3 regions of the Shewanella sp. WXL01 genome follow, and region 1 is predicted to be linked to each of the others. Evidence: predicted binding sites of a transcription regulator. Region 1 holds the regulator's gene; each other region holds the start of a gene.

Region 1 (7,457 bases):
AAAGGTGTGCGCAAGAAGCTTTCACAAGAGCTTGGTTTCCTAGTGCCTGCGGTGCATATTCGCGACAATCTTGATTTAGCGCCAAATGCTTATCAAATCTCGTTAATGGGCGTAGTTGTGGGAGAGGCCGAAGTTCGCCATGATTGCGAGCTTGCCATCAATCCAGGTCAGGTTTATGGCAAGCTCGATGGCATAGAAACCAAAGACCCAGCCTTTGGGTTAGAAGCGGTATGGATTGCCCCTGAGCAGCGCGAGCAAGCGCAAACGCTAGGCTACACAGTGGTTGATACCGCAACTGTAGTCGCAACACACATTAGCCAGCTGTTAAGTAACAATGCCGCTAAGCTGCTGGGTTATGAAGAAGTGCAGCAGCTAATGGATATGCTAGCGAAGCAATCACCTAAGTTAATTGATGGCTTTATTCCTGATGTGATGCCACTTGGCCATGTGGTTAAAGTGATGCAGAACTTACTTAACGAAGGGGTTAGCGTGCGTGATTTACGCACAATTGTACAAACACTACTTGAGTATGGCGGTAAGAGTAATGACACCGAAGTTCTCACGGCTGCAGTGCGTATTGCGTTGAAACGGATGATCGTACAAGAGATCTCTGGACCTGAGCTTGAGATCCCTGTCATTACATTGGCGCCAGAGCTGGAACAGATGTTGCATAAGTCTATGCAGGCGACAGGGGGCGAAGGGCCGAATATTGAGCCAGGCCTTGCAGAGCGTATGCAGCAGTCACTATTAGATGCGGCGCAGAAGCAAGAAATGGTCGGCCAACCAGCCATATTATTGACATCGGGTATGCTGAGGTCAACGCTGTCAAGATTTGTTAAGTACACTATTCCAAGCCTACGGGTGATCTCTTATCAAGAGATACCAGATGAGAAACAAATTCGAATTGTTTCAGCCGTTGGGCAGCAGTCAGTTGGACAATAGTGGTCAGCTTTAGATTTGAGGTGTTTCAGTGAAGATTAAACGATTTTTTGCCAAAGACATGCGCGGCGCGCTGGCACAAGTCAAAGAGACCTTAGGCTCTGATGCCGTGATCATGTCCAATAAAAAAGTGACTGGTGGCATCGAAATTGTCGCTGCTGTGGATTACGACGAACCAAAAGCCAATGCAGCCGTTAACGCACCGGCTCCTGGCTTTATGGATGTGTCAGATGACCGAGTGTCATTGCAGTCAAGCAATGCCAGTATTAAAACTCAGGCAAAAGTTAGCCCGCCGCCTGTCGCGGATTCTTTACAAGCACTGCTTGAGAAGCAACAAAGTCGCATTAATGATCAGCTAGCGCAGCGTAAGGAAGAACCTGAGTTACCTGAGTGGGCAAGACAATTAGAAGCAAGTAAACAGCCAAAAGCTCAACGTAGCGAACCTCAAGCAGCGCAGTTTACACCAGAGCCTAGAGCGGCTAAATCGTCATCTGCTGAAATTGAATCACTAAGAGAAGAGATGGCATCGCTTCGTAGCTTGCTAACTCATCAAGTTTCTGAATTGATGACAGATCAGAAAAAGCGCACCGACCCTGTTGGCGCTATGTTAGAGAGCAAGCTCATTGCTGCAGAATTTTCTGCACCAGTTGCTGCAAACCTAGCAGCACTCAGCCAAAATTATACGCCAGCAGATTTAGTGCGTGCTTTGCCACAGAGTTTAGCCAACCTGTTAGATAATCAAGGCGATGATATTGTTAAGCGTGGTGGCGTTGTGGCATTTGTTGGTCCAACAGGTGTGGGAAAAACCACTTCGCTGGCGAAAATTGCAGCAAGATTTGTCGCACATCATGGTCCAGATCAAGTTGCGATGATCACAACAGACCATTATCGCATTGGAGCCTATGAGCAGCTGGCAACTTATGGCAAAATAATGGGGTGCCCTGTTAAGCAAGCTCATGATTTAGCAGAGCTTGAACAAATTTTATACCAATTTAGAAGTCGTAAATTGGTATTGATAGACACTGCGGGTATGGGACAGCGAGATATGCGCCTATATCAGCAATTAGATAACTTAACGGCTAATAGCCGAATTCCAATTCGTAGTTATCTTGTTATGTCAGCTACAGGCCAGCGCAGAGTGTTACAAGATGCAGTAAATCATTTTAAACGCATCCCTCTAGCCGGTGCTATATTAACCAAGTTAGACGAATCAATATCAATTGCTGGCGCACTGAGCGTATTGATTCAAAATGAGTTACCATTAAGTTATGTGACTGATGGTCAACGTGTTCCTGAAGACATGAAGGTCGCGGATACGTTAGCCTTAGCCAAGCAAGCGCTAAGTGCGTTGAACGAATCAGAGCAACAACCGTCACCACAAACGGCCAACCATAATGAGATGGCCTATGCATTTGAGTAAAGATATGACCCGGGATCAAGCAAGCGGTTTACGTATGATGAATCAACCAAATAACGAAAAAGTGAAAGTTATCGCGGTTTCAGGTGGTAAAGGGGGCGTAGGTAAAACCAGCGTTTCAATCAACACCGCAGTTGCTCTCGCTGAAAAAGGCAAACGAGTATTAGTACTTGATGCTGACTTAGGGTTAGCAAACGTGGATGTCATGCTTGGCCTTCGCGCTGAGAAAAACTTATCTCACGTTCTATCTGGCGAATCAGAGCTAGACGATATTATTGTTCGAGGTCCTAAAGGCATTGGTATTGTGCCAGCAACTTCTGGTACCCAAGCTATGGTTGAGCTTACTCAAGCTCAGCATGCAGGCCTTATTCGCGCCTTTAGTGAAATGCGCACTCAGTTCGACGTACTGATTGTTGATACCGCCGCAGGTATTTCAGATATGGTGCTGAGTTTTTCACGTGCGTCACAAGATGTATTGATTGTCGTGTGTGACGAGCCAACCTCGATTACCGATGCTTATGCCTTGATAAAGATCTTGAGTCGCGAGCATGGTGTGTTCCATTTCAAAATTGTTGCAAATATGGTGCGTTCTTTGCGAGAAGGTATGGAATTATTTGCTAAACTCAGTAAAGTGACAGACAGGTTCTTAGATGTCGCGCTAGAGCTGGTGGCAACGGTGCCGTTTGACGATAATTTGCGCAAATCTGTCCGTAAGCAGAAGTTAGTAATTGAAGCCTTTCCAAAATCGCCAGCGGCTATCGCTTATCATGGCTTAGCTAACAAGATTATGACGTGGCCAATCCCGCAACAACCTGGCGGGCATCTAGAATTTTTTGTTGAACGCTTAGTCCATCGTCCTACTCAGCAAGAGGAACGAGCGAGTGAATAAAGCTGCAGCATATACCCAATTCGATAACAAAACGTCTATCGTTGAACAGTATGCTCCGCTAGTAAAACGTATCGCTCACCATATGTTGGCTAGGCTTCCTGCCTCTGTGCAATTGGATGACTTGTTGCAGGCAGGAATGATGGGGCTGCTTGAAGCTTCATCAAAATTTGATGGCAGTAAAGGTGCCAAGTTTGAAACCTTTGCTGGGATCCGCATCCGAGGGGCAATGATTGATGAGATCCGCCGTGGTGATTGGGTTCCCCGTTCCGTTCACAGAAATAGTCGTCGTATCACTCAAGTGATCGATGAGTTAGAGCAAACACTTGGGCGCGATGCTCGTGACACAGAAATTGCTGAAAAACTTGAGATGTCGCTAGATGAATACCATCATATCTTAAACGACGTTTCTGTGGGGAAAATCATAGGCATAGAAGACTTGGGCGTGTCGCAAGATGTCATCGTCCCGGAAGACGAAAACCCGGACGAAGCGTTTGAGTCGCTTGCTGAAGTACAGTTTCAATCTGCGTTAGTTGAAGCTATTAAAACTTTGCCTGAGCGTGATGCTTTAGTCTTATCCCTGTATTATGACGAAGCATTAAACTTAAAAGAAATTGGTGCCATTCTTGAGGTTAGTGAGTCTAGAGTTAGTCAGATTTTAAGTCAGGCTATGTTAAGACTAAAAGGTAAGCTCAAGCATTGGACACAAGAATAATTAATAAATAGAGCACATAAGTGTAAGCTCACCGGAGGAAACCTTGGACAAGAATATGAAGATTCTTATTGTTGACGACTTTTCAACAATGAGACGTATCATCAAGAACTTGTTGCGAGACTTGGGGTTCAACAATACCCAAGAAGCAGATGACGGGTCTACGGCCCTACCTATGTTACAAAAAGGCGAATTTGACTTTGTTGTAACTGACTGGAACATGCCTGGTATGCAAGGCATCGACTTATTGAAAGCCATTCGCGCTGACGATTCTCTTAAACATTTACCTGTACTTATGGTAACGGCCGAAGCCAAGCGTGAGCAGATTATTGCTGCAGCGCAAGCTGGTGTAAACGGCTACGTGGTTAAGCCATTTACCGCAGCCACGCTCAAAGAAAAGCTAGATAAAATCTTTGAACGCTTAGCATAAAGTAGGGATACGCCATGCAGGTAGAAAACGCGGGATTGATTACACTTGAGCAAGCCCAGTTGCTGGTTGAGCTGCTTAGTGCTGATCAGCAAGAGCAAGCTGATAACCTCATTCGTGAAATCGCTGCCCCTCTTCAAAGGGAGCTATTTGAAGAGGTCGGTAAGTTAACTCGTCAGTTACATAGTGCCCTTGAAGACTTCCAACTTGATAGTCGCCTCTCTGAATTAGCTAACACAGAAATCCCAGATGCCAAAGAAAGGCTTAACTACGTCATCGATATGACGGAACAAGCTGCAAATAAAACCATGGATGCGGTTGAAGAATGTTTACCTTTGGCCGATACCATAATTACAAACATTCAAAGTGTGACCCCTATGTGGGATAAATTGATGCGCCGCGACATAGAACTGAGCGAGTTCAAAGTGTTATGTCACGACGTTCAGAAGTTTATGTCTCACAGTGCTCATGACTCGAATCGTTTACGTGAATTGCTCAATCAAATATTGATGGCGCAAGACTTCCAAGATTTAACCGGACAAATGATCCGTCGGGTGATAGACCTTGTCAGAGAAGTGGAAAACAACCTAGTTACCATGCTGACAGTGTTTGGTGACCACCCAATGCAAGCACAAGAAACAGCAAATAATAATATTGAGGCCGAAGGCCCTATAATGGATGCAGAAACACGCGAAGATGTTGTTACAGGTCAAGATGAAGTCGATGATCTGTTATCTAGCCTGGGTTTCTAATTAGGAGTCAACTTAATGTCCTTTGATGTCGATGAAGAGATACTGCAGGACTTTTTAATTGAAGCGGGTGAAATCCTTGAGCTTCTACAAGAGCAATTAGTTGCGCTTGAAAATAATCCTGACGATAGTGATTTATTAAACGCCATTTTCCGTGGGTTCCACACGGTTAAAGGTGGTGCAGGCTTTTTGAGTCTTACACCTATGGTTGATGTCTGTCATGAGGCAGAAAATACCTTCGACCTGTTAAGAACCGGTAAACGCCACGTCAACTCTGAGTTGATGGACATTATTTTGCAAGCTGTTGATTCGATTAACAGCATGTTTGAACAAACTCAGCAAGGTATCGAGCAAGATCCAGCAGAACCAGAACTATTAGAAAAGCTTAAACTGCTGAGCTCTGGCGAGCCGCTGCCTTCTGAAATGGGAGGTGATGTAGAGTCTACTGTCGTAGAACCCGAGCCCATCCCAGAGCCTGAGCCAGAACCTGCCCCTGAACCTACTCCGGAGCCTCAGGCTAATGAAGGGGAAGGTGGCATTGATGAAATTGATGAATCCGAGTTTGAAGCTTTACTCGATGCTCTGCATGGTGAAGGCGGTAGTCCATCAAATACGAAAGAGCAGCCGGTGGCTGAACCTGCAAGTTCGTCAGCGGTCGCTGATGATGAAATCACAGATGATGAATTTGAAGCTTTATTAGATGAGTTACATGGTTCAGGTAGCTTCAAGACCAGTGATGCTAAGCCTGCTGAGGTCGAGCAACCACCTATGGTGGATGCTGACGATATTACCGACGATGAATTTGAAGCGCTGTTAGACGAGCTACACGGTAAAGGCGGTGCACCAAAAGCCGTCGATGCTGAGCCTAAGTCTGAACCAGCAAAAGCCGCTCCTGCGCCTAGTACGCCAGCAGCTAAAGCACCTGAGCCTAAAGCAGCTCCACAATCAACACCTGCGCCAAAAGCAGCACCAACTCCTGCAGCAAAAGCACCAGCAAAAGCTGCGCCTAAACCTGAGCCCGCCAAAGATAAAGCGGCCAAAGGTCAAGCGCCAACGATACCTCAAGGTGAAACCACAGTTCGTGTAGATACTTCTCGTCTAGACCAGATTATGAACATGGTTGGAGAGCTGGTATTAGTGCGTAACCGATTAGTAAGTCTAGGCATTACTCGTGAAGATGAAGAAATGAGTAAGGCGCTAGCTAACCTTGATTTGGTGACAGCAGATCTTCAAGGCGCGGTAATGAAAACCCGCATGCAGCCAATTAAGAAAGTATTTGGCCGTTTCCCAAGGGTTGTTCGCGATTTAGCGCGCTCGCTCGATAAAGAAATTGATTTAGTCATGGTGGGTGAGGACACTGACCTTGATAAAAACTTAGTTGAAGCGCTAGCCGATCCGCTCGTTCATTTAGTTCGCAACTCAGTGGATCACGGCATTGAAATGCCGCTCACACGTGAGGCAAATGGTAAGCCAAGAACCGGTACCATTACCTTGTCTGCAAGTCAGGAAGGTGACCATATTCTTCTAAAGATTGAAGATGACGGCGCCGGTATGGACGCGCAAAAGCTCAAAGAGATTGCGATTAGCCGCGGCGTGTTAGATGAAGATGCCGCAGCGCGCATGACGGACAATGAAGCATATAACTTAATCTTTGCTCCAGGCTTCTCAACTAAAGTAGAAATTTCAGACATCTCAGGCCGTGGTGTAGGTATGGATGTGGTGAAAACCCGCATCACCCAGCTAAATGGTACTGTTCACATTGATTCAGTGCAGGGTAAAGGTACGGTACTTGAAATTAAAGTGCCGTTAACGCTAGCAATTATGCCAACCCTGATGGTTGATGTTGCTAAGCAAGTATTTGCCCTGCCGTTATCTAGCGTGAATGAGATTTTCCACCTAGATCTAACCAAGACCAATATTGTCGACGGTCAGCTAACCGTGATTGTTCGCGATAAAGCCGTGCCTTTATTCTATCTTGAACATTGGTTACGCCGTGACCAAAGCTCGTTCAAACATGGCGACAAACAGCACGGTCATGTGGTGATTGTACAACTGGGTACCATGCAAATCGGTTTCGTTGTCGATGCCCTTATTGGTCAAGAAGAGGTGGTAATTAAGCCTCTTGGCAGCATGTTACAAGGTACGCCAGGTATGGCGGGGGCAACCATTACCTCTGATGGTGGTATCGCGTTAATCCTTGACGTGCCAGGGCTATTAAAGCATTACGCTAAAAACAAATAACTTGAATGAGGGTAGTGCGGGACGCCGGAGCTACCCAGCTTGAGTTTGATAATAAAAGTTCCATTAGTAAAGGGATTAAATGGCCA
Region 2 (7,457 bases), on a different contig from region 1:
ACGAGTTTGGCGGTCGCTTTAACAATGGTGACGTGAGTGTTGAGCTAGTGGGCTTTTTCAACGATATCAGCAATCTAAAAGAGGGCTGTCAGTTCTCTAGCTGTGGTAGCGACGATGACACTGAATTTAACGGCGGTGAAGTTGATATTTTAGGTTTAGAGCTAACCTCAAGCTATACCCTAGCGTTAACTGATGATATCGATGTGCCTGTGTCGTTGTCATACACCCATACTCAGTCTGAATTCAAAACCAGTTTTGACTCGGGTTTTGATATGTGGGGGAGTGTGACCGCGGGCGATAAACTGCCATACCTGCCAGAGAATCAGGCATCGCTTGGTTTAGGTCTGCAAGCACAATCTTGGGATGTAAACTTGGTTGTGCGCTATGTTGGCGAGATGCTAGAAGCTTCGGGTGAAGGCGTGGTGTTATCAGGCGTTAAAACTAAGGCATTGACCACACTGGATATGTCGGCAAGTTATGACTTTGACACCTTTGGTAAGGTGTATTTAAAGGCGGACAACGTGCTCGATAACCAAGAAATTGTTAGTCGTCGCCCTTATGGTGCACGCCCTAGTAAGCCGCAGCAGTTTCAGCTAGGTTATCAGTACCAGTTCTAACCGCTGATGATAAAGCTGACTGCTTTTTATGTGTGTTAATAAGCAGTCAGCCTGTTTTAGTTGTCGTAGGGAAATCGTTGTAGGAGAACCCCTTGTCTGCTGTTGATGTGTTATCCATAACTGCTGATGTGTTAGTGGGCGTTTTATCTGCTGGTGTTGCTGAGCTTGGTCAGCTTGTCAGTTACCCATTTGATGCCAATAAGCGCATTTACATAGGGTATTTGCTGGGCGCTGTGTTGCTTGCTTTACCTGTGTATTGGCATGCCGCTAATTCATCAATGCAAACTGATTCAACAGCCAAGACTAGGCCAGCAAAATCATTTAAGGGCTTGTTAGGCTTTTTATTCCCTAAACACATCTATTTAGCTAAATCTGCTCGTCATGATTACTTGTTGTTGGTATTTAATAAACTGATCAAGGCCGCGATATTTGCGCCACTCATTGTCACTATGGTGCCGATTGCTTTATCTGTAAGTGATGGTCTTGAGTGGCTATTTGGCGTAATAGAGCCTGTTAGCAACAATGCGGTTTTGGTTATGGCAATCTTCACCGTATTGTTATTTTTGTTAGATGACTTTAGCCGTTACTTACTGCATTTGGCGCTGCATAAAATCCCTTTTCTGTGGCCAATACACGCGGTGCATCATAGTGCTAGCGTTTTAACACCATTTACTATTTATCGCTCTCACCCCATAGAGAGTTATTTTTATGCCTGTCGCATGGCGCTAGCACAAGGTACAGCAGTGGGCATGGGTTACTACCTTTTTGGTCCTAATTTAAAAATGTACGATGTACTTGGCGCTAATGTATTTGTGTTTTTGTTCAACGTGTTTGGTTCTAACTTACGTCATAGTCACATTTGGTTAAGTTGGGGCGATAGACTTGAAGGTTGGTTAATCAGCCCTGCGCAACATCAAATTCATCACAGTAAAGCGCTAGCTCACAGAGACAAGAATTTAGGCAGCGCTCTAGCCATATGGGATCGCGCTTTTGGCTCGTTAGTGTGGGCAAGTGAAGTGCCGTCAAAGCAACTCGATATTGGCGTGAGCTACAAAGTGGGGCATGACAGCCTTACTGGCATTTACATCAATCCGTTTAAGCAATCGTTCGCCGTGATAACTGCTACGCTGAAACGCTATGCAGCACGATTAAAGCAACGTTCGCACTCCTAACTTCCTAATAGCCTTTATCCAAGTCATCGGGTGAGTGATTTGCCAAAGTTACAGTAAACTGCAAGGCTATTGACTTTTACTCACTGAAATTTACAAAAAGAATAATATGTTTTTATCTCCATACTACTCAAAACAACTGCAGCAGGATGCCAGCAAAGTGGTGATCAGTGCGCAGCAAGCCAGTGACTTCGCAAAAAATGTTGCTGGAGACTACAACCCAATTCATGACGTTGGTGCAAAGCGTTTCTGCGTGCCTGGTGATTTACTGTTTGCGTTAGTGCTGACGGAACACGGGCTGAGCCAAAACATGCAATTTAATTTTGAGGGTATGGTGGGCGATAATGTCGAGCTGCTTTTAGACCCTAGTGTCGGCGACAGCTTTAATATTCAAGACACGAACGGCAAGTCATATTTGAATGTCAGCCGTTCTGGCGAGCTATGTGAGTGTGACACTCAAAAAGCCGCATTTATTAAGAGCTATGTGGCATTTTCTGGGCTTAACTTTATCCACGTGTTAGTTCCCTTGATGCGTGAGCATCAAGTGATGATCAATCCTGCCCGTCCGCTTGTTATATACGAGAGTATGGCATTTGAGCTAACCGACTTTAGCTTTGAAGAGATGAGCTTAGAGTTGGTGGAGCAAACCCTAAAAGTCGATGGCAAGCGCGGTGACGTTACCCTGAATTTCGAGCTTACGAGCCAAGGAAGAGTGATAGGTACTGGTGTTAAAACCCTGGTGCTAAGTGGTCTGCGCGAGCTTGAAGAAGACAAAGTTGAGCAAATGTGCCAAGCCTATGAAGGGCGTAAAGCGGCTTAAGTGCTGTTGATGTTTAGCTAATATTTACTGAAATCAGACATTAAAAAGCCATGTGCAGAACACATGGCTTTTTGTCATTTTGAACTTTTTGTTGGAATTAGGCTTTAACGTTGATGTTATGGCCTGAATTGCCTGTTGGCGGAGGTACCGCAGCTTCAATCAACTGCATGGCAATGTCGCCTTCGACCTTTTGTTGTTCTTTTGCCATTACCGCAACTTTAAGGCTGTTGCCTGAGTCAATATTGGTCGGCATTGACGACGGTGCATTTACTGAAATAGTCATACTTACCTCAAGTTTCAGCTTAGAAATCATGCCTTCAACGAATGCAAAGTTAAAGGGCAAGGGAGAGTCGTTACTTAATGGCTGTTAGTCATCGATTCGCTATCAAATGTTTGGCGAGCCATTTTACTCTCCTTGTTTATCGGCCCTTTTAAGTTTAGCTAAAGGAAAAATTTTCGCCAAATAGCTAATTTTTGCATTTCTGTGCAAAACCACATTTAGATTGTGTACAATTAAATGATCTACATCTCACTTTGTGTCGCAAAAACGTGTTTGGTCAGCTGAGTGAGCTGATCATCACGCCATTAAGTAAGAGCTTTAATATGAAACAACCCGAGTTAATGTTAGAGAATCAGGTTTGCTTCTCGCTTTATAGTTTAACTAACGCGATGGTGCGTGCTTACAGACCTTTACTTGAGTCGATTTCTCTGACTTACCCGCAATATCTAGTGATGATGGTGTTGTGGCAAACCTCTGGCATTAGTGTGAAAACCTTAGGTGAACAGCTGCATCTCGATTCAGGTACATTAACTCCTTTGTTAAAACGTCTAGAGGTAAAGGGATTAGTGTTGCGCGGGCGCAGTGAACAAGATGAGCGTGTTCGAGTGTTACACCTTACTGAAGAGGGACAGGCGCTCAAACAACAAGCCAGTGAGATCCCTGGTTTAATGCGTTGTAAAGTCGGTGGCGAGATAGAAGAGTTGCAACAACTCAAAGCGCTGTGTGACAAGACTCTGGCTCTGATGAAAGACTAATATAGGCTCAGTGCTTTAGACAGACGCCAATAGATAGGGCAGTACATCACTGCTCTTTTTTGTTGTTGGCTGCCATTTCTCAATTCTCACATGAGCGCTTTTTCACTTAGACACTTTTCTCACATAGTCATTTAGTCACTTTGGGCGCTCCCCAACTGTTCATTAAGTTGTCATATATCTGTCATACTATTTAGCGTAAAACATCAGCGTTTGAGCCTGTAAGATTGTTCACATACTTGTGCTGATCGGTATAAATACAATAGATATAAAAAAGGTTAGCCACATGATTTATTGGCAGATTTTTACCCGCTTTTTAGCCTTAGGTTTAGTCAGTTTTGGTGGGCCTGCAGCCCATATTGGCTATTTTCGCAAAGCATTTGTTGAAGAGCTGCAATGGCTTGATGATAAACGATATGCCAGTCTCGTTGCGTTAAGTCAGTTTATGCCTGGCCCAGGATCGAGTCAGGTTGGTTTTGCCATTGGTTATCATAGAGGTGGCTTGCTTGGTGGTTTCGCTGCATTTGTTGGCTTCACCTTACCTTCGTTTTTACTGCTGTTCTTGCTGGCTGTTACCAGTGCTAAATGGCTAGATATGCCTGCGGTGCAGGGCATGATCCATGGGCTCAAATTACTTGCAGTAGTCATCGTTGCCGATGCCACTTTGGGCATGTTTAAGCAATTTTGCCAGCGCAGTGCTGCGCAGCTCATTGCTGCCTTTACTGCTATTACTTTGATTATCTTCCCTGCAATGGCTACACAAATTCTGGTGTTACTTGTTGCCGCATTTGTTGGGGTAATGACTCTTAATCGCGAGCCCAAAACGGCAAACATTGATCAGCTCGCTCAGTTTCAAGCGCAGCCCATCAAGCTTAACTATGTCTGGTTAGCTGTGTTTGTTATAGGCTTGATTGCATCAGTTTTGTTAATTGATAAACACCACAGTCTGGGGCAAGTGTTTGCCCAGTTTTATCAGGTGGGTAGCTTAGTGTTTGGTGGCGGCCATGTAGTCCTACCATTACTTGAGTCGAATGTGGGTGAGTTAGTCTCGCCAGAGCGCTTTTTAACTGGCTATGCCTTAGCCCAGGCGATCCCAGGCCCTATGTTTGCTTTAGCGGCCTTTTTAGGTGCAGATATCTGGTTAGAGTCGCCGATCCTTGGTGCTATTGTCGCAACACTAGCTATCTTTTTGCCGGGTTTTTTACTGATGCTGGTAGGACTTAAAAGCTGGCATGCCATCAGTCAAAGACCAGTGATTTCAGCGGCTATTGGAGGAGTTAATGCTGCTGTGGTTGGCTTACTGTTCGCCGCACTTTATTCACCAGTATTTACATCTGCCGTCTTGAGCCCCGTGGATATGGGGCTGGTAGTACTTGGCTTTGCGCTGCTGAAAATCATCAAGCCGCACATTGTCGTGTTGGTAGCTGGATTTGCCACAATCGGCGGTGTCATTACCCTGTTTTAGCTCCGCGCTTGCTTAACAGATATCAGTTTGGGTCAGAGTAAACTGTTAAATCTTAATCCCTTAAATAGATTAAAAAACGATTTTTAGACCAGTAATTAGAACTCCGTATAGCTAGTCAACTCTGCTTATTAACATTTGGGTCAGAGTAAAATGTTAAATTCTAATCTTTTATTTGGATTAAAATTGGGTTTTTAAATCTGTTTAAAGGTTTTTTTAGGTTTTCGGACTGGAAAGTAGCCACTTTTAACATTTGGGTCAGAGTTGTGACTCTGACCCAAAAGTTACAAAGCGAGTATTAAGCTTGGGGATTATAACGCTGCTAACCTCTCAGCTTTGACCGCGCAGACCTTGTATTCAGGGATCTTAGCGACAGGGTCGACAGCATTAATCGTTAGTTTGTTTGCAGCGGCTTCAACAAAGTGGAATGGCAGGAACAGCACGCCTGCTTGAGCTCGTTTAGTAACAAACGCGCGTATGGTGATTTCACCGCGGCGGGTAGATAGCTTAATGTCTTCGCCATTACTAATCCCGAGTTTTTCAGCATCATAAACCGAAATCATCACCTGAGGCTGACCTAGCTTATCTAAACCTTGGGTTTTACGACTTAGCGTACCTGTGTGGAACTGCTCAAGTAGTCGCCCTGTCGACAACACTAACGGATATTCCTCACAGGTTTCTTCAGCTGCGGCGCGATACTCAACAGCTGTGAATAAGCCTTTACCGCGAACCGGGCCATTAGCATGCATCACAGGTGTGCCTGGATGTTGCTCATCTGCACACGGCCATTGAATGCCTTTAGCAGGCTTGCCGTCTGCGTTATTGTTTAAACGCGCCCAGGTGATGCCTTGATATTGCGGCGTAACCAGATTGATTTCAGCGGTAATCGCTTGTTCATTGTCATATTGCCAGTTTGCGCCCATTTCGTTGGCAATTGCTTGTACGATACGCCAGTCCTGTTTGGCTTGACCTGGTGGTGTTAGCACTGGTTCTAAACGTTGCACACGGCGCTCAGTATTGGTGAAGTGACCATGCTTTTCTGCGAACGCAGCGGCAGGTAGCACGATGTCAGCATACTGAGCCGTTTCGGTTAAGAAGATATCTTGCACCACTAAAAACGGCAGCTTTTCAAGCGCGTCAATCACGTGGGCTTGATCAGGATCGCTCAGTACTGGGTTTTCACCCATCACAAACAGTGCATCGACTTTTTGCTCGCAAATCGCGCCCATTACTTCTGTAGCCGTTAAGCCCACATTCGGCGATAGTTGGGTATTCCAGACTTGTTCAAACTTGGCCTGTATAGCTGGGTTATCCACTTTTTGATAGCCAGTGTAGTACTGTGGCAGAGCGCCCATATCACAAGCGCCTTGCACGTTACTTTGGCCACGTAGTGGGTTAATTCCCGCACCTGATTTACCTAGGTTCCCCATCAGCATTTGCAGGTTAGAAATCGCGGTAACATTGTCGTGCCCTGAGGTATGCTGGGTAACGCCCATGGCGTAGTAGATAGCCGTTTTATCCGCAGTGCCAATAAGCTTAGCCATGTGTTTGATATCGTCAGCTGACACGCCGCAGATTTTCGCGGCTTGCTCTGGTAGATATTTTTGCTGCAATACACATTGCTTAACTGCATCAAATTGCTCGGTATGGGTGTCGATATAGGCTTTGTCATGCCAGTCGTTGCGAATAATCTCACCCATGATGGCGTTGATTAGCGCAACATCGCTGCCAGGTTTTTGCGCGACATATAGCTCAGCATCATCGGCGATTGAAACGCGTTTAGGATCAGCAACCATTAACCGAGCGCCGTGCACTCGAATGGCTTGTTTGATTTTAGACGCGATGATCGGGTGGGCATTACAGGTGTCTGAGCCCAAAATAAAGATTAAGTCAGACTCCTTAATTCCCGGAATATCACCTGTCATGGCGCCGCTGCCTAAGCTTTGTTGCAGCGCAGAAACAGTACTTGAGTGACAAAGGCGCGCACAGTGATCAACATTGTTAGTGCCTAATACGCTGCGGACAAATTTTTGCAGTAAGAAGTTATCTTCGTTAGTCGCTTTTGCAGATGCCAGTGTAGCAATAGCATCACCGCCTTTTTCAGCTTTAATCGCACTAAAACGGCTGGCGATAGCAGAGATTGCATCATCCCATGAGCATGGCTCAAGCTGACCGTTTTTGCGCATTAATGGTGTGGTAAGACGCTGCTCACTTTGAATAAAGTCGAAACCGAAACGACCTTTGACACATAACATGCCTTCGTTGACATCTGAGTCTTTACTGCCTTCAACATGGCATATTTTACCCGTTGATGGCGACACGCTGACATTGATGCGACAGCCCACACCGCAGTAGGT
Region 3 (7,457 bases), on a different contig from region 1:
CGTTATCAAGACCAGCTTGAAGTGGTAATGCGTGTTTACTTTGAAAAGCCAAGAACGACTGTTGGCTGGAAGGGGTTGATCAATGACCCTTATATGGATAATAGCTTTAAGTTAAACGATGGTTTACGCACCGCTCGCAAGTTACTTGTTGATCTTAATGACAGTGGTATGCCAACAGCAGGTGAATTCTTAGATATGATCACGCCTCAGTATGTTGCTGATTTAATGTGTTGGGGCGCGATTGGGGCTCGTACTACTGAGTCACAGGTTCATCGTGAGCTAGCGTCAGGTTTATCGTGTCCTGTTGGCTTTAAAAATGGTACTGACGGCACAATTAAAGTTGCGATTGATGCAATTGGCGCGTCAAGTGCTCCGCATCACTTCTTGTCAGTGACCAAGTTTGGACACTCTGCAATTGTATCAACCAAGGGTAATCCTGATTGCCATATCATCTTGCGCGGTGGTAAAACGCCAAATTATAGTGCTGAGCACGTTAAGGTGATCACCGAACAGCTCGAGCAGTCAAAGCTTGAAAGCAACATCATGATTGATTTTAGTCATGCTAACAGCAACAAAGACTATCGTCGTCAAATGGTAGTTGCTGAAAGTGTATCAGCACAGATCAGCGAAGGTAACCATTCTATCTTTGGTGTGATGGTGGAGAGTCATCTTGTTGAAGGACGTCAGGATATTGTAACGGGTAAAGAGTTGGTTTACGGACAAAGCGTGACTGATGCATGTATCGGTTGGGATGATACTGAAAAGCTGTTGCAGCAATTGAGTGATGCCGTTATTGCTCGCGGTGAAGCCGTTTAATTTATCGTTTTGAAAGCATTAAAAAAGGCGCATTATGCGCCTTTTTACTAGTAAAACTGAACAAGTTAACTCTTAGACTCATCGACTGCCAAAAACTAACGTTTGGTTTGCTCAGCTAAGTATTCATTGGCTTTCGCCAAACTGCCAAAGGCTGAAATCAAGTTATTACGACCTTTATCTTGTAACTCAGGATTTCCAGACTCAATCATCATCCACACCCACGTTTGTATTAATTGAACTGGTGGGTACTGCACTTTGGTGGTGTCCAACATAAAGCTTCCTAATGATTCAAAGATTTAGCTTTTCATAGAGCAAAAGCTACAACTAATTCGACTGCAGAGTATCAAATTCTTTAAAAACTGATAACTCTAAAACATCGCAAATCTAACCTTGTTGAAAAATAATTTTCAAAAATAGCACTTAGGTATTATACGCAGACTAAAGGATTAAGTCTAAAGGTGTATCGGCTACTTTCTACCTAGTGAGCTTAAATCAAGGTACCTAGTTAGAAAGTTTTTTTAAATAATTGTTTGAAATAGTTAAAGGTTAGTGCCTTTAAACTGGGGTAATATGAGGTCTTAACGCTTAGTGTGTAAATATTGGTAATTAAGAGGTAATAGGGATGAGACCAACGGCATACATTGACGGACCAGTAGGTAAGCTTAACTGGAAAGTATTAGTCATGCTCTGGCCGTATCTTATTGAATTTAAAGGTCGAGTCACTCTCGCGCTACTTTGCTTAGTCATCGCAAAGCTTGCCAATGTAGGCTTGCCTTTCATCTTAAAAGAGCTGGTAGACTCCCTTGATACCTCAACTGTTCAACTGGTTGCCGCACCTATCGCATTAGTTTTTGCCTATGGAAGTTTACGTTTTCTAAATGTCATCATTGGCGAAGTGCGAGATACCTTGTTTGGCAGGGTAACAGAGCGCGCGATTCGTAGACTTAGTCTTGGCGTATTCAATCACCTTCACGTGCTTGATCTGAGTTATCACCTTGAGCGCCGCACTGGCGGTTTATCGCGAGATATTGAGCGCGGCACTAGTGGCGTTAGCTTCTTAATGCGCTTTATGGTGTTTAATATCGTGCCAACTCTGCTAGAGATAGCCTTGGTGATCGGTATCTTCTTTTTCCAGTATGGTTGGTTGTACGCCATTATCACTTTGGGGGCGGTAGCCGCCTATATTGGATTCTCCATTGTCGCAACTGAGTGGCGTACAAGTTATGTCCGTGATGCAGCCATTGCTGATTCAAAGGCTAATACCCGTGCGGTTGATAGCTTGTTGAACTTTGAAACCGTTAAATACTTTAATAACGAACAGCGAGAAGCCGAGCACTACGACACCGCGCTTGGTCAATGGGAGCAGGCAAAGCGTAAAAATCGCTTATCATTATTGGTGTTAAATAGCGGTCAGGCGCTTATTATTGCCGCAGCAATGACTGCAATGATGGGCTTTGCCATGTATGAGGTTATTGATGAAACCATGACTATTGGTGACTTTGTGCTGATTAACGCATTTATGATGCAGTTATTTATGCCGCTCAACTTTTTGGGTTTCGTATATCGCGAGATCCGCGGCGCTTTTGCCAATATTGAGCGTATGTTTGATATTTTGGATATTTCGCCGCAAGTCACAGATAACGCTGATGCGAAAACTATACATATTCAGCAGGGTGAGATCAGCTTTGAGCAAGTGGAGTTTTGTTATCAACAGCGCGAGATTTTAAAGCAGGTTACCTTGAATGTGAGTAAAGGCAGGAAGGTAGCAGTTGTTGGTGATAGCGGCGCGGGCAAGTCGACCTTAATTAAGTTGTTATACCGATTTTACGACGTTAACAGTGGCCGTATTTGTATTGATGGCGTGGATATTCGCGATATGAGTTTAGACTCTTTGCGTAAAGCTATTGCCATTGTGCCGCAAGATACAGTGTTATTTAATCGCTCAATTTATGAAAATATTCGTTATGGTCGCCCTGATGCAAGCGAGCAAGAGGTTAAGCACGCGGCTAAAATTGCTCACTTAAGTGAGTTTGTTGAGTCACTTCCAGATAAATGGGACACCAAAGTGGGAGAGCGTGGTTTAAAATTGTCTGGGGGGGAAAAACAGCGCGTATCGATTGCTAGGGCCGTGCTTAAGCAAGCGCCTATTATGGTATTTGATGAAGCAACGTCATCACTAGATAGCCGCTCGGAGCAAGCGATATTATCAGCAATTAAGGACGCTCAAAGGGGGCATACAAGCCTTGTTGTGGCCCACAGGTTATCGACCATTGTAGATGCCGATTTAATTGTGGTGTTAAGTGGTGGGCAAATTGTTGAGCAAGGTCAGCATCACGGTTTATTACAACAAGATGGTCTATATGCAAAATTGTGGCGAATTCAAAATGAATCGTAGTTGTATGAGCGCTAACTTATAAGCTGAGATGTTTGACAGACAACTTGTAGCAATTTTTAACAAGCCATCTCGATTCTTTGGCGATAATGGGTATAATTATCCGAAAATAATAAAGTCATACATCGGTATGTCAGTGTTGCTGACATGGATTGGAGGAACAGGTGCAAAATATTGCATTAAAAGCTGCCTTGGAAGGTACTCAACACGAAGTTACGACAGACTGGTTTGCGATTAAAGCCATGCTTGAGAAACGTGAAGTGCCAGCGTCAGATATTCAAAATGTGTACAATGAGCTTTGTGCAGGCTTAATTGTTACGACTCGCGGCTTAACTCTATCTAAAATTAACGATAATGATAGCAGTGATGTGATTAAAAGTGCTGATGATGGAAAAGATATACTGGTTTGATTAAGCTTGCTTCAACTACTTCCTTTGCCAACTAACACACACAATTTTTTGTTGATGAACAGGTCGATTATCCGGCGCTAACCGGGTAATTTTACCTTTTTCATAACATATCTTTTCTCCTTCCAGCTCAGACATGCGACTACAACTTTGGCAAGTTAGCCCCATAACTTTATCTGTAACGAGCGGTGTGTCAGTTTTTGTGCTCAAAGTCTATCCTTAATGGAAAATAGTGATCTACATCAAAGTTTATTGTACAGAAAGTGCATTTTAGAGCAATAACTAAACTTAAGTTCTACCTAAAATTAGATAAAGCACATCACACTTCTTACTACCTAGTTTTAACAAGCTATACAAACTTATAACTTAAGTAGTATCAACTAGACTTTAGTTTAGGGTTTGCTAAATCTCAAATATTTAAATTAATAAAGTTGTTTATAAATTGGTCGATAATAGAGTTAAGCAATAAAACACGCCCTAAAAGGTGTTGTAGTGATTGAGGTAGTAAGCCATGGAAATTAAACAGACAAACCAACCTAAGGTATCGGCGACAAATAATGTTGATACCGATGCCGGTAAAGCGGCAAGTTCAGCTGCGTCGCAGACTACCAGAAGCGAGCAAACTGGGAGTGTTCAGACGGTACGTCAAGTGACCAAACAGATGCAAAATAGCAGCATTTTAGCCGCGCAAGAAAGCGTGAGTATAGCTTCTGGCGATCAGTCAATGGCATTACTTTATCGCGCAGCGATTGAGGCCATTAATGAAGAACTAGCACCAACCTTAGGCGAAAATGCCATTCAAAAAGGTGTAGAGGCTGGCGTCGATTACACGCCTGAAGCAACGGCTGAACGTATTGTTTCCTTTGCAACCAATTTCTTTTCTGTACATCAAGGGCAAACCAGTAATCTAGAGTTTAACGAACAGCTTGATGGCTTTATGGAGATTATTTCTGGTGCAATTGACCAAGGCTTCGAAGAAGCTAAAGAAATCCTTGATGGTTTAAGTGTACTTGATGGTGATATTGCAGCAGGCGTTGAGCAAACCTATGAATTGGTGCAGCAAGGTTTAGCTAAATTTAGAGAGCAAACTCTCGAAGCCAATCAGCCTTCGCAAGACACTCCAGTAGATGAGGCTAATGCCCAAGCGTAATTGTACTTTGTAGTAGCGGTACAGAGTCATAAATGCGTTGAGTCATAAAGCTGAAGTCATTTATGCCATTTAACTTGACCACTACAAACTGGGGAAATGGCCCATTGGATTGACACAGACAAACGCAATAAAAACAAAGTCATTAGGCATAGTTGAGATAGACTTTCCAAAATGAAACATACGTCCTAATAAAGCCACCAGCCGCTAAACCTCGTTTTCTTTCGAGCCTGCCTGTTTCCCATACCTTTTCAACAACTTGCTACTTCGCCTGCGGCTCGTCCGCTTACCACCAGCAGCTTGTCTGCTCACCTAAAATAAAGGTAGAAAAAGGTGTCACACTTTCCTAAAAAACACGTGATATTATAGGGTAGAAAGCACATTTTCCTTATCAAAAATCAACCACTTATGTTGGAAATAGCTGTCACACTTTCTACTAAATACAGAGGTATTATTATGTAGGCAGCGAAACGGGGCGCGCCAGCGCCACGTCCACCCCCACCCCCCCTTGCTTACACGGAGCGCTATCCTCCAAGCAGTCCACATTCGACACCCGCTTAGCACCCTCCCCATCTTTGACGACTGGCTGACGCCTTTTCACTGACACATAGACGGACTGACGAAACACCTTTGCTGTGGGCAGAGGCGAGTAGTTGGCATCCGTTGTTTTGTGCTTGGTGACTTGCAGCTAACGCAGCTTTCTGGCTGGTGGGGCTGGGACAACACACGCACATACGTGCGGCACACCCTGTTTATTTGTCAGCTACCCACAGGAGCTTGGCAGAAAAATAGCAGACTGTTTTTAAATGACATTTCACCCTATGCCACTTATAGCCCTTTGTTTTAAAAGCAAAAGGGGAAAGCGGTTTACGGGAGAATACAAAATATCAATTCTTGACAGGCACAGAGAGCCTACACCACTACAAAGCACACGAGATAGCAAAGCTACTCGCTTACGTGGCTGGGCTGGGCTTGAACACGGAGCTATGTGTTTATGGCTAAAAAGTCCGCACCTTGAAAAAAGCTTGCGGATGTTGCGGATTATTTGGCGAAATCGCCCTGTAACCCTTGATACACCTGCCTTTCAAGAAGTCCGCATTTAAGGCTATTACATACTGCGGATTTTACAACTAACCAAAAGGAACACTGATTATGACCAAATGGAGATCTTCAAAGGTAACACTTTATACGCGCAAGAAACTTCAACAAAAGCAACAAGATGACGCTGAAACCAAAGAGCTGGTGGAACGTCTGAACTTGCTTTATCGACAACAACCAACCAAGGAGGATTAACCCTCGATGCGAGATAGACATACATTCAACGGGACGCGACAAGTTCGCGTTTCTGTTTACGGTGATGACATTGCCGACTTACAAAACATTGCTGACAAGGCAGGCGTTGATACGCTGGCTAAAGCAGTTAAATACCTGATTGAACAACATTTAGTAACCCAAAGCGGTTTAGGGAGTGAGGATGCTACAACAGACAAGCGATAAACGATTACACGTAAAGCCAGTTAGCTGGCACATCGAAAACAAGCGAGAGTTCAAGCCTTTACTTGAGGGCTGGATTAGCGAGGGCGAGACGATGCTTTTTTATGGCGCGTCAGGTTCAGGCAAGAGTTTGTTTGCTTACAACTTTGCTGTTGCTATCGCTGGGGACAAAAGCGAATGGTTAGAGCAGCCTTGTGCTACGGGCGTAAAAACACTTTACGTTGATGGTGAAATGGCAACTAACACAGTGGCGCAAAGGGGTGAAGCCTTGGGACACCACGACAACATTGCCTATTGTTCAGTGCCTTGTATGGACGGGACTTTCAACCTTTCAAAGCAAGAGGACAGAGAGTTGATTTACGCTGAAGTACGAGAGAATGACCACCAGCTTGTGATTATTGACAACTGCCGAACCTTGTTTGCTATGGCTGACGAGAACAGCGCCGAGAGCTGGACACCTGTCAACGAGCTTGCTTTACATTTACGCCAACTTGGATGCGCTGTGATTGTGATACACCACACTAACAAGTCTGGGGAGTATTCAGGTAGCAGCAACGCGATTACTGTATTTGACCGAACTTGTTGTATCGAAAAGAACGGCAGCGAAACCGACACCCACCAGCAGTATTGGAACTTGTCCGCTGGGATAAAGTCAGGTCGAGACGGCAAAGGCTGGGGACGCTGGTTAGCCAACGGTTGCTTTGTTATTGGCGAGGATGGTTTAGAGATGATGGATTTCAGCAAAGCCAAGCACGAACAACTGAATGCGATTTACCAACAGCTTTCAGGTTTAGACAAAGCAGCACCAACAAAAGCAAGAATAAGCATCGTCAATGACACGTTAGCCGCTGGGATTGGCAACAACAGAACACTTTCAAACCTTTGGGAACACACAAAAAATTGGTGGGCTTTCTTTGAGGACGAGCTACACATCACTGACAAAAAGAGTATGGCTGCTTGGCTAAACTCGCCTGTGTTGCCAGACCTTGACGAGCAAGGAAACTTTATACCCTTGACCAACCCCAACAGCGTCTTTGACGCCCAACCTGTTTTCCAGCATTAGGAGGTGGATTTATGACTGAACTTGAATGGCTTGAAACTTGCGGATTAGAAAAAGTGGACATCAAGCTAAAATGCTTTGACCACAAAGGCAACGAGACTTGGGTGATACCTGATGCGCTGATGGTTGGTGAGAACGCCA

Evidence for each region. The regulator FliA, encoded in region 1, starts transcription of late flagellar genes. The targets are predictions, from matches to a motif close to CTAAAGNTNNNNNNNNNNNNGCCGATA.
Region 2: a site for FliA is predicted at 3,027-3,053, ahead of G3R49_RS01885 (cytoplasmic protein). Genes of this name have one in related genera too.
Region 3: a site for FliA is predicted at 4,041-4,067, ahead of G3R49_RS12300 (DUF5610 domain-containing protein). Genes of this name have one in related genera too.

What each region holds. Positions count from the first base shown of each region.
Region 1 is NZ_JAAIKQ010000002.1:219,364-226,820, forward strand. Features, by position in the region: gene flhA (flagellar biosynthesis protein FlhA) at 1-942, shown strand, start outside; gene flhF (flagellar biosynthesis protein FlhF) at 971-2,359, shown strand; gene G3R49_RS06165 (MinD/ParA family protein) at 2,364-3,245, shown strand; gene G3R49_RS06170 (RNA polymerase sigma factor FliA) at 3,238-3,957, shown strand; gene cheY (chemotaxis response regulator CheY) at 4,001-4,384, shown strand; gene G3R49_RS06180 (protein phosphatase CheZ) at 4,399-5,133, shown strand; gene G3R49_RS06185 (chemotaxis protein CheA) at 5,149-7,371, shown strand; gene G3R49_RS06190 (chemotaxis response regulator protein-glutamate methylesterase) at 7,451-7,457, shown strand, end outside.
Region 2 is NZ_JAAIKQ010000001.1:474,303-481,759, forward strand. Features, by position in the region: gene G3R49_RS01870 (TonB-dependent receptor) at 1-617, shown strand, start outside; gene G3R49_RS01875 (sterol desaturase family protein) at 752-1,789, shown strand; gene G3R49_RS01880 (DUF3581 domain-containing protein) at 1,896-2,606, shown strand; gene G3R49_RS01885 (cytoplasmic protein) at 2,704-2,889, opposite strand; gene G3R49_RS01890 (MarR family winged helix-turn-helix transcriptional regulator) at 3,210-3,641, shown strand; gene chrA (chromate efflux transporter) at 3,925-5,103, shown strand; gene fdhF (formate dehydrogenase subunit alpha) at 5,412-7,457, opposite strand, start outside.
Region 3 is NZ_JAAIKQ010000004.1:183,903-191,359, forward strand. Features, by position in the region: gene aroG (3-deoxy-7-phosphoheptulonate synthase AroG) at 1-816, shown strand, start outside; gene G3R49_RS12285 (hypothetical protein) at 912-1,088, opposite strand; gene G3R49_RS12290 (ABC transporter ATP-binding protein/permease) at 1,439-3,211, shown strand; gene G3R49_RS12295 (hypothetical protein) at 3,373-3,618, shown strand; gene G3R49_RS12300 (DUF5610 domain-containing protein) at 4,127-4,765, shown strand; gene G3R49_RS12305 (hypothetical protein) at 5,915-6,055, shown strand; gene G3R49_RS12310 (hypothetical protein) at 6,062-6,259, shown strand; gene G3R49_RS12315 (AAA family ATPase) at 6,237-7,319, shown strand; gene G3R49_RS12320 (hypothetical protein) at 7,331-7,457, shown strand, end outside.